3 regions of the Pseudomonas sp. MWU12-2319 genome follow, and region 3 is predicted to be linked to each of the others. Evidence: predicted binding sites of a transcription regulator. Region 3 holds the regulator's gene; each other region holds the start of a gene.
The links. The regulator sigma-54, encoded in region 3, starts transcription at its own class of promoters, with help from an activator protein. The targets are predictions, from matches to a motif close to ANTGGCATNNANNTTGCTNT.
Positions count from the first base shown of each region.

Region 1 (3,279 bases), on a different contig from region 3:
TCAATATCTCTCGGGACAATCCGGCAAAAACGGGAATCATTGATTCTAATAAAGGGACAATTCGCTCTCCAGCTCGGCGACCTTGGCCACCGGGCTTTCGAGCCGCGCACGGGGTGCGCCAACACCGCCGCCTGGTTGTCGAACTCCTCGCGGCGGAGCCGGTCCAGCTTGCTGGTATCCTGCAGACTGATCCGTAATGAGTTGTTCCACAGCCACAGACCGAGGGACATTTCGGGCTGATTTTAGTGGGCTGTTAGTGGTTGTACGGCCAGCCTTAACCCCATAACACGCAAGATCGCGGTAAGGCTGCTGACAGCCGGATTACCTTCGGCGGACAAGGTCCGATAGAGCTGAGTCGGATTCAGCTCGGCTGCCTTGGCGACGCCGCGCACACCGCCAAAAGCTTCTGCCATTTGGCGAAGGGCAATCAGCAGCTCAGCCTGTTCGCCGTCTTCCAGGATGCTGTTCAGCAGTTCTGCCGCGTAGGCCGGGTCGCTGCGGAACACCTCGGCCATTGCGGCATCATGGGATCTGTCTTTCATTCTTGGTTCTCCTGTCCGTTGCTGCGCTTCCAGTCGCGCCAGCTGCCGAAGGGATCTCGTCCGTTACCGTCGACGTAGTGTTTTATCTCTATCATCATCCATGATCTCAATGTCGTTTATAAACGATAATATGTCAACTTCGCTCGATGGGTGAGAGAGCGAATGGTGAGCTGGAGAAAACGCAAATTTTGCTCGGGGGAGTGAAGCGGCAGCCATGAGGCTGTGACGAAGAACTATAAGTGGGCACCGTTGCCTACGAAACGGAGGCAAATTGCCCGTTTTGCAACCAGAGAATTCAGCGCTGAAGGCAGGCAGCAGATGCCCTTTGGGCGGATATATCGAAGAAGGTGCGATGGTGCGCGAGATGAGGCGAGTGATTCAGACGGGGTATTGCGAGGAGTCAAGATTTCCAGCAGGAGCCATCGAGCGGCAGCCTATCGCTCCCGCATGAAGCAGGAGCGGGCGATGAAACCTTATTCCACAGGAGGATTCAGTCTGGCCTCCAACTCCGCCACCTTCGCCTCCAGACTCTCCAACCGCGCGCGGGTCCGGGCCAGCACCACCATCTGGCTGTCGAACTCTTCCCGGCTGACCAGGTCCAGCTTGCTGAAGCCGCTCTGCAACAGCACCTTGAACTGGCTTTCGAATTCCTGGCGGGGCAGGGGTGTTTCACCGCTGAACAAACGGGAGGCGTGGCCGCTCAGGGCATCGAGGAAAGCTTTGGGCGCAAGCATGGCTAAGGTTCCGGAAACAGATTACCGACCAGTGTACCACGCAGTGTCTATAGTCATTTCCATGGGGGCGGGCGCACGGTTATCGCGCATCGCGCTGGCGCAGTGCGCACCGTTGTTGTGCGTATAGCCCGGGCGCAACGTGCTTTTTCACCCTCCATAGCGACCAAGGGACTGAAATCATTGGTTTTTACGGAGCTGGCAAGCTTTCTGCTTAGTTGCCAGTGACCCATGCACTGATGCAGTCGCTGTGACGAATGCAGTGCGGCAGGCGAAGCTGGGAAGTTTTGCCGGCAGCGGTTAGCTGGCGTCGGGCGGTAGATGTGGACCGACGATGCGTTACAAAGCCAGGCACTGCGCTTAGACTTGAGTCGGGTTTGTTTTCCTGGGGCAAGTCCACCAATTCGGGAGAGAGTTTTCATGAAGCTAGTCACTGCCATCATCAAGCCGTTCAAGTTGGACGACGTGCGCGAGTCGTTGTCCGAGATCGGCGTGCAGGGCATTACCGTTACTGAGGTCAAAGGCTTCGGTCGGCAGAAGGGTCACACCGAGCTGTATCGCGGCGCGGAATACGTGGTCGACTTCCTGCCCAAGGTGAAGATTGATGTCGCCATTGACGACAAGGATCTTGACCGGGTTATCGAGGCGATAACCAAGGCGGCCAACACCGGCAAGATTGGTGACGGCAAGATCTTTGTGGTCAATCTGGAACAGGCTATTCGCATCCGTACCGGCGAAACCGATACCGACGCAATCTAAGCCGCCAAACCCCAACGCCCCAGGAGAAAACAATATGACTCTGCGTAAATTCGCAGGGCTAGGAGCCCTGTTGTCCCTCGTAATGCCGGCCTTGGCCATGGCGGCGGACCCGGTACCTGCTCCAGTCCTCAATTCCGGCGATACCAGCTGGATGCTGACCTCCACAGCCCTCGTGCTGTTCATGACGATCCCAGGCCTCGCGCTGTTCTACGGGGGCATGGTGCGTTCGAAAAACATTCTTTCCGTGATGATGCAGTGCTTCGCCATTACCGGGCTGATCACCGTTCTGTGGTTCATTTATGGCTACAGTCTTGCGTTCGATACCACCGGGATGGAAGCCAACGTCGTCAACTACAACTCCTTCGTCGGCAGTATGGCCAAGGCCTTCCTCGCGGGCATCACGCCGGCCAGCATCACCGGGCCGACGGCGCTGTTCCCCGAGGCGGTGTTCGTCACCTTCCAGATGACCTTCGCCATCATCACCCCGGCGCTGATCGTCGGTGCCTTCGCCGAACGCATGAAGTTCTCCGCGATGCTGGTGTTCATGGGCGTGTGGTTCACCCTGGTCTATGCGCCGATTGCGCATATGGTCTGGAGCGGCCCGGGTTCCCTGCTGGGCGACTGGGGCGTGCTCGACTTCGCCGGCGGCACCGTGGTGCACATCAACGCCGGTGTTGCCGGCCTGGTGGCCTGCCTGGTGCTGGGCAAGCGCAAAGGCTTCCCGAGCACCCCGATGGCGCCACACAACCTCGGTTACACCCTGATGGGCGCGGCCATGCTGTGGGTCGGCTGGTTCGGCTTCAACGCCGGTTCCGCCTCAGCGGCCAACGGCACCGCCGGTATGGCGATGCTGGTCACCCAGATCGCTACCGCCGCCGCTGCGCTGGGCTGGATGTTCGCCGAGTGGCTGACCCACGGTAAGCCAAGTGCCCTGGGCATCGCTTCGGGTGTGGTCGCCGGTCTGGTTGCCATTACGCCTGCTGCCGGCACCGTGGGCCCGATGGGCTCGCTGATCATCGGCCTGGCGGCCGGTGTGGTGTGCTTCTTCTGCGCCACCACGCTGAAACGCAAACTGGGCTACGACGACTCCCTGGACGCCTTCGGCGTGCACGGTATCGGCGGTATGCTCGGCGCGATCCTGACCGGTGTGTTCGCCGCACCGTCCATGGGCGGCTTCAACACCGCTACCACCGATGTCGCCGCACAAGTCTGGATTCAGTGCAAAGGCGTCGGCTTCACCGTCATCT
Region 1 is NZ_JALJES010000004.1:262,165-265,443, reverse strand. Features, by position in the region: gene M5C01_RS08825 (addiction module antidote protein) at 243-542, opposite strand; gene M5C01_RS08820 (accessory factor UbiK family protein) at 1,016-1,276, opposite strand; gene glnK (P-II family nitrogen regulator) at 1,694-2,032, shown strand; gene M5C01_RS08810 (ammonium transporter) at 2,067-3,279, shown strand, end outside.
Region 1: glnK (P-II family nitrogen regulator) is a predicted target of sigma-54. The motif match lies at 1,471-1,490, and genes of this name have one in related genera.

Region 2 (3,279 bases), on a different contig from region 3:
AACCGCGCCGGTCTTGGCGCGGTGCTGGATGTTGACCAGGGCGGCTATTGTGTCGCCCTGTTTCAGGTGGGTGTTGTGGCCCCCTTCCCGGGTCTCGACCCACACTTCGCCCGAGAGGATGTAGGCGGCGCTGGGAATCGGGTGGAGGTGCCAGCCCAACTCGGTATCGGCCGGAATATTGACCTGCAACAAGGTCAGTTCCGGTGGTCCCTTGGGATAGCGTTCGTAGGGCGTGCCATCCCAGGAGCTGGTGCTGCGCAGCAGCACTTGGGCGCTGGGTTGGGGTGGGGTTTGTGCATTGGATGTGGAGATCGGGGTCATGTGCTGGCTTCCAGGTTAACGTCCTTGTACCGCGCGCCACGCGCGGTGCCTGTGGTTCCCGTCACAAGGTCGGGAGTCCCTAGTTAACGCCGCTCCACAGCGTCCTGCCAGTCTGGAAACGTTTCAAGAAATCTCGATTTCTGCCCATGAAAAAGGCCACCCGAAGGTGGCCTTTCGTTACGCTGCTTGCGCGAGCGCTACCGGATCAGCAGCTGTAGTACAGCTCGTATTCCAGTGGGTGTACGAAGGTGCGTACTTTGATTTCTTCTTCGCTTTTCAGCTCGATGTAGGCATCGATGAAGTCGTCGCTGAAAACGCCGCCTTTGGTCAGGAACGCACGACCTTTGTCCAGCTCTTCCAGGGCTTCTTTCAGGCTACCGCACACCTGTGGAATCTCTTTGGCCTCTTCAGGCGGCAGGTCATACAGGTTTTTGTCAGCAGCGTCGCCAGGGTGGATCTTGTTCTGGATACCGTCCAGGCCGGCCATCATCAGTGCGGCGAAGGCCAGGTAAGGGTTGGCAGCCGGATCCGGGAAGCGTGCTTCGATACGACGAGCCTTGGGGCTGTTGACGTAAGGAATACGGATCGAGGCGGAACGGTTGCGTGCCGAGTAGGCCAGCATTACCGGCGCTTCGAAGCCTGGGACCAGACGCTTGTAGGAGTTGGTCGACGGGTTGGTGAAGCCGTTCAGGGCCTTACCGTGCTTGATGATGCCGCCGATGAAGTACAGGGCTGTGTCGGACAGGCCGGCATAACCTTCGCCAGCGAAGGTGTTCTTGCCATCTTTGGAGATGGACATGTGAACGTGCATACCCGAGCCGTTATCGCCGTACAGCGGTTTTGGCATGAAGGTCGCGGTACGGCCGTAGGCATCCGCCACGTTGTGTACGCAGTACTTCAGGGTCTGGACTTCGTCAGCCTTGTTGACCAGGGTGTTGAACTTCACACCGATTTCGTTCTGGCCGGCAGTCGCCACTTCGTGGTGGTGAACTTCGACGGTCTGGCCCATCTCTTCCAGTGCGTTGCACATGGAGGTACGGATTTCGTGGTCGTGGTCGAACGGTGGAACCGGGAAATAGCCGCCTTTGATACCTGGACGGTGGCCTTTGTTACCGCCTTCCACGTCCTGGTCGGACATCCACGAACCTTGTTCGGAGAAGATCTTGAACATGGAGCCGGAGATGTCGGACTTGAACTTGACCGAATCGAAGATGAAGAACTCAGGCTCAGGACCGAAGAAAGCGGTGTCGCCGATACCGGTCGACTTCAGGTATTCCTCGGCGCGACGGGCGATCGCACGTGGGTCGCGGTCGTAGCCCTGCATGGTCGAAGGCTCGATCACGTCGCAGACCAGGATCAGGGTCGGCTCTTCGGTGAACGGGTCGAGTACGGCGGTGCTGTCGTCCGGCATCAGGATCATGTCGGAGGCTTCGATGCCTTTCCACCCGGAGATGGAGGAGCCGTCGAACATTTTGCCGATTTCGAAGAATTCGTCATCCAGTGCATCACGGGCCGGCATGGTCACGTGGTGCTGAGTGCCTTTGGTGTCAGTGAAGCGCAGATCAATCCATTTAACGTCATGATCTTTGATGAGTTGAACCGACTTCGACATGGTGTCCTCCGGGTGGCTTCGGGCTGGGTAGTGGAGTTAGCCCTGAAAGAGTGGTGATGCCGGCGCGAATATCGGCCAAGGCAACCTGCCTCACAAGAGAGCAAATTGCATGCCAGTGCCCCGTGATGGGTTTTTTGCCCCAATCTCACGCGTTGCAGCGAGCATAGGAGAATTTTCGGGCGTTTGCCGCACCATTATGGGTCTAAAATATTCGATGACGACCTGTTTTGGTGCGCACAAAACCATCTGCACAATAACTGGTTAAACCTTGAGCAATTTCCGCTATAATCCGCGCCCCCCTTTTTCGGCCGGCCCTTCGCGCGCTGTTTTCATGAAACTTATCGTAAAAGTCTTCCCCGAAATCACCATTAAAAGCCGCCCTGTCCGGATGAAATTCATCCGCCAGCTGGCCAAGAACATCCGTACCGTGCTCCGTGACCTGGACCCGAACGTGGTGGTGAACGGCGTGTGGGACAATCTCGAGCTGGAAACCGCGCTGAGCGAGCCCAAGGCCCTGCAGGAACTGACCGAGCGCCTGTGCTGCATGCCGGGTATCGCGCATTTCCTGCAGGTCGACGAATACCCGCTGGGTGACTTCGACGAGATCACCGCCCAGTGCAAACAGCACTTCGGCGAGGCCCTGCCCGGGAAGATTTTTTCGGTGCGTTGCAAGCGCGCCGGCAAGCACAGTTTCAGCTCCATGGATGTGGAGAAATACGTCGGCAGCCAGTTGCGCCGACAGTGCAATGCCGCCGGGATTTCCCTCAAAGAGCCGGAAATCGAAGTGCGGATGGAAATTCGCGACCAACGGTTGTTTGTTATCCATAGTCAGCACAATGGCCTGGGCGGCTACCCGCTGGGTTCCATCGAACAGACCCTGGTGCTGATGTCCGGCGGTTTCGACTCCACCGTGGCCGCCTACCAGATGATGCGCCGCGGCCTGATGAGCCATTTCTGCTTCTTCAATCTCGGTGGCCGCGCCCACGAGCTGGGGGTGATGGAAGTCGCTCACTTCCTCTGGAAGAAGTACGGCAGCTCCCAGCGGGTGCTGTTTGTCAGCGTGCCGTTCGAGGAAGTGCTGGGAGAAATTCTCGGCAAAGTCGATAACAGTCATATGGGCGTAGTATTGAAGCGTATGATGTTGCGCGCTGCTACCGTCATGGCCGATCGCCTGGAGATCGGCGCGCTGGTGACCGGCGAGGCGATCTCCCAGGTATCCAGCCAGACGCTGCCGAACCTGTCGGTGATCGACTGTGTGACCGAGAAGCTGGTGATTCGCCCGCTGATCGCCAGCCACAAGCAGGACATCATCGACCTGGCGACCGAGATCGGCACGGCGGATTTCG
Region 2 is NZ_JALJES010000003.1:412,095-415,373, reverse strand. Features, by position in the region: gene M5C01_RS07285 (cupin domain-containing protein) at 1-321, opposite strand, end outside; gene glnA (type I glutamate--ammonia ligase) at 527-1,933, opposite strand; gene thiI (tRNA uracil 4-sulfurtransferase ThiI) at 2,265-3,279, shown strand, end outside.
Region 2: glnA (type I glutamate--ammonia ligase) is a predicted target of sigma-54. The motif match lies at 2,031-2,050, and genes of this name have one in related genera.

Region 3 (3,279 bases):
GCCGGTGCAGGGCTATGGCGTGACCATCCAGTACCACGCCCAACAGAACCGCATCATCCTGATCGACAAGGCCAAGGTGATCAACGACGGCAACACCACCGAAGGCGAGAAAATCGTCTACGACACGGTGAAGCAGATCGCCCAGGCCGGCCGCGCCAACGGCAGCACGATCACCGCCCCGCGCCCACGCATCGACATGGTCATCCAGCCGAAGCAGAAAACCGAACAGCAGAAGGCGCAGTAATGGCAACCCTGAAAGCCCAGCATCTGGCCAAGGCCTACAAAAGTCGCCAGGTGGTGCGTGATGTCAGCCTGTCGATCGACAGCGGGCAGATCGTCGGCTTGCTCGGCCCCAACGGTGCCGGCAAGACCACCTGCTTCTACATGATCGTCGGCCTGGTCCAGGCCGACCAGGGTCGCGTACTGATCGACGACCAGGATGTCAGCCACCAGCCGATGCACGGCCGCGCGCGCGCCGGGATCGGCTATCTGCCCCAGGAAGCGTCGATTTTCCGCAAGCTGTCGGTGGCGGACAACATCATGGCGATCCTCGAGACCCGCAAGGAGCTCGACAAGAACAGCCGCCGCAAGGAGCTGGAAAGCCTGTTGCAGGAATTCCACATCAGCCACATTCGCGACAACCTCGGCATGAGCCTGTCCGGTGGTGAACGGCGCCGGGTGGAAATCGCCCGCGCCCTGGCCACCGCGCCGAAATTCATCCTGCTCGACGAGCCCTTCGCCGGGGTCGATCCGATTTCCGTTGGCGATATCAAACAGATCATCCATCACCTCAAGGCCAAGGGCATCGGCGTACTGATCACCGACCACAACGTCCGCGAGACCCTGGACATCTGCGAAACGGCCTATATCGTCAATGATGGACAGCTGATCGCCGAAGGCGATTCGGCCACTATCCTGGCCAACGAACTGGTCAAGGAAGTCTACCTGGGCCATGAGTTCCGCCTGTAAACATCGAGGTAACGGATCAACCGCCAGAGCGCTCCCTGTTCAATAAAAACCACAAGATTTTTATTGCTACAGCGCTCTAGGCAAAGGCTCGGGTTTCAGGCATATAATTTGCTTATGTTTGGCGCCCCGGCGCCCTGTAGAGTGGATGGCGCATGCGCGCCGGCGAATAAGGTGTTAAGCCCCTGCCATGAAACCATCGCTAGTCCTGAGAATGGGCCAGCAGCTGACGATGACACCGCAGCTGCAACAGGCCATCCGCCTGCTCCAATTGTCGACCCTGGACCTTCAGCAGGAAATCCAGGAGGCCCTGGAGTCCAATCCGATGCTCGAACGCCAGGAAGAAGGCGACGACTTCGACAATACCGACCCGTTGGCCGACAACGCCGAGCACAAACCCAACACTGAAATCCAGGAACCCTCCTTCCAGCAGGAAACCGCCCCGACGGTGGACAACCTCGAGGAAGGCGACTGGAACGAGCGCATTCCCAACGAACTGCCCGTCGACACCGCCTGGGAAGATGTCTACCAGACCAGCGCCAGCAGCCTGCCAAGCAACGATGACGACGAGTGGGACTTCACCACCCGTACCTCGGCCGGCGAGAGCCTGCAGAGCCATCTGCTCTGGCAACTGAACCTGGCGCCGATGTCCGACACCGATCGGCTGATCGCCGTGACCCTGATCGACTGCATCAACAATCAGGGCTACCTGGACGAAACCCTCGAGGAAATCCTCGACGCCTTCGACCCGGAGCTGGATATCGAGCTGGACGAGATCGAAGCGGTACTGCATCGCATCCAGCAATTCGAACCGGCCGGCATCGGCGCGCGCAACCTCGGCGAATGCCTGCTGCTGCAATTGCGTCAGCTGCCAGCGCGCACGCCCTGGCTGGCCGAAGCCCAGCGCCTGGTCAGCGACTACATCGACCTGCTCGGCAGCCGCGACTACAGCCAACTGATGCGGCGCATGAAGCTCAAGGAAGACGAGCTGCGCCAGGTCATCGAGTTGGTCCAGAGCCTCAATCCGCGCCCGGGCTCGCAAATCGAGTCCAGCGAAGCCGAATACGTCGTCCCCGACGTGATCGTGCGCAAGGACAACGAGCGCTGGCTGGTGGAACTGAACCAGGAATCGGTGCCGCGCCTGCGGGTCAATCCGCAGTACGCCGGTTTTGTCCGCCGCGCCGACACCAGCGCCGACAACACCTTCATGCGCAACCAGTTGCAGGAAGCCCGCTGGTTCATCAAGAGCCTGCAGAGCCGCAACGAAACCCTGATGAAGGTCGCCACCCAGATCGTCGAGCACCAGCGCGGCTTCCTGGAATACGGTGACGAGGCGATGAAGCCGCTGGTCCTGCATGACATCGCCGAAGCGGTGGGCATGCACGAGTCGACGATTTCCCGGGTGACCACGCAAAAATTCATGCATACCCCCCGCGGTATCTATGAACTGAAATACTTTTTCTCCAGCCACGTCAGCACCTCCGAAGGCGGCGAATGCTCGTCCACGGCGATCCGCGCGATCATCAAGAAACTGGTTGCAGCGGAAAATCAGAAAAAGCCGTTGAGTGACAGCAAGATCGCTGGTTTACTGGAGGCACAAGGCATTCAGGTGGCCCGTCGTACTGTCGCCAAATACCGTGAGTCCCTGGGGATAGCCCCCTCTAGCGAACGGAAGCGACTGATGTAGTGGACGGGCCCCGTTACAGCGTTCCAGTGGTGGGCAATCGCCTACCGCTTTATGCACTGGCAACGAAGGAGAAGCTGTATGCAAGTCAATATCAGTGGACACCAGCTGGAAGTGACCGAACCCCTGCGTGCTTACATCGGCGAGAAACTCGACCGACTGGAGCGTCATTTCGACAAGATCACCAACGTACAGGTGACCATGGCCGTCGAAAAACTGAAGCAGAAAATCGAAGCCACCTTGCATATCCACGGCGGTGAAGTGGTCGCCAACGCCGAGCATGACGACATGTATGCGGCGATCGACCTGCTCACCGACAAGTTGGACCGACAACTGAAAAAGCATAAGGAAAAGAACCTGCACCTGCTCCAAGGTACAGGTCGCTGATACCCATCCATGATCCGACTTGAAAGCATCCTGACCCCCGGCCGTTCTTTGGTGAACGTGCCGGGCGGCAGTAAAAAGAAAGCCCTCGAGCAAATTGCCAACCTGATCAGCCACGAAGTTCCTTACCTGGCCATGCAGGATGTCTTCGACAGCCTGATCGCCCGGGAGAAACTCGGCTCGACCGGTTTCGGCAATGGCATTGCCATCCCGCACTGCCGCCTGAAGGGTTGCGTGGCGCCCAT
Region 3 is NZ_JALJES010000011.1:133,617-136,895, reverse strand. Features, by position in the region: gene lptA (lipopolysaccharide transport periplasmic protein LptA) at 1-244, shown strand, start outside; gene lptB (LPS export ABC transporter ATP-binding protein) at 244-969, shown strand; gene M5C01_RS19000 (RNA polymerase factor sigma-54) at 1,157-2,653, shown strand; gene raiA (ribosome-associated translation inhibitor RaiA) at 2,732-3,037, shown strand; gene ptsN (PTS IIA-like nitrogen regulatory protein PtsN) at 3,047-3,279, shown strand, end outside.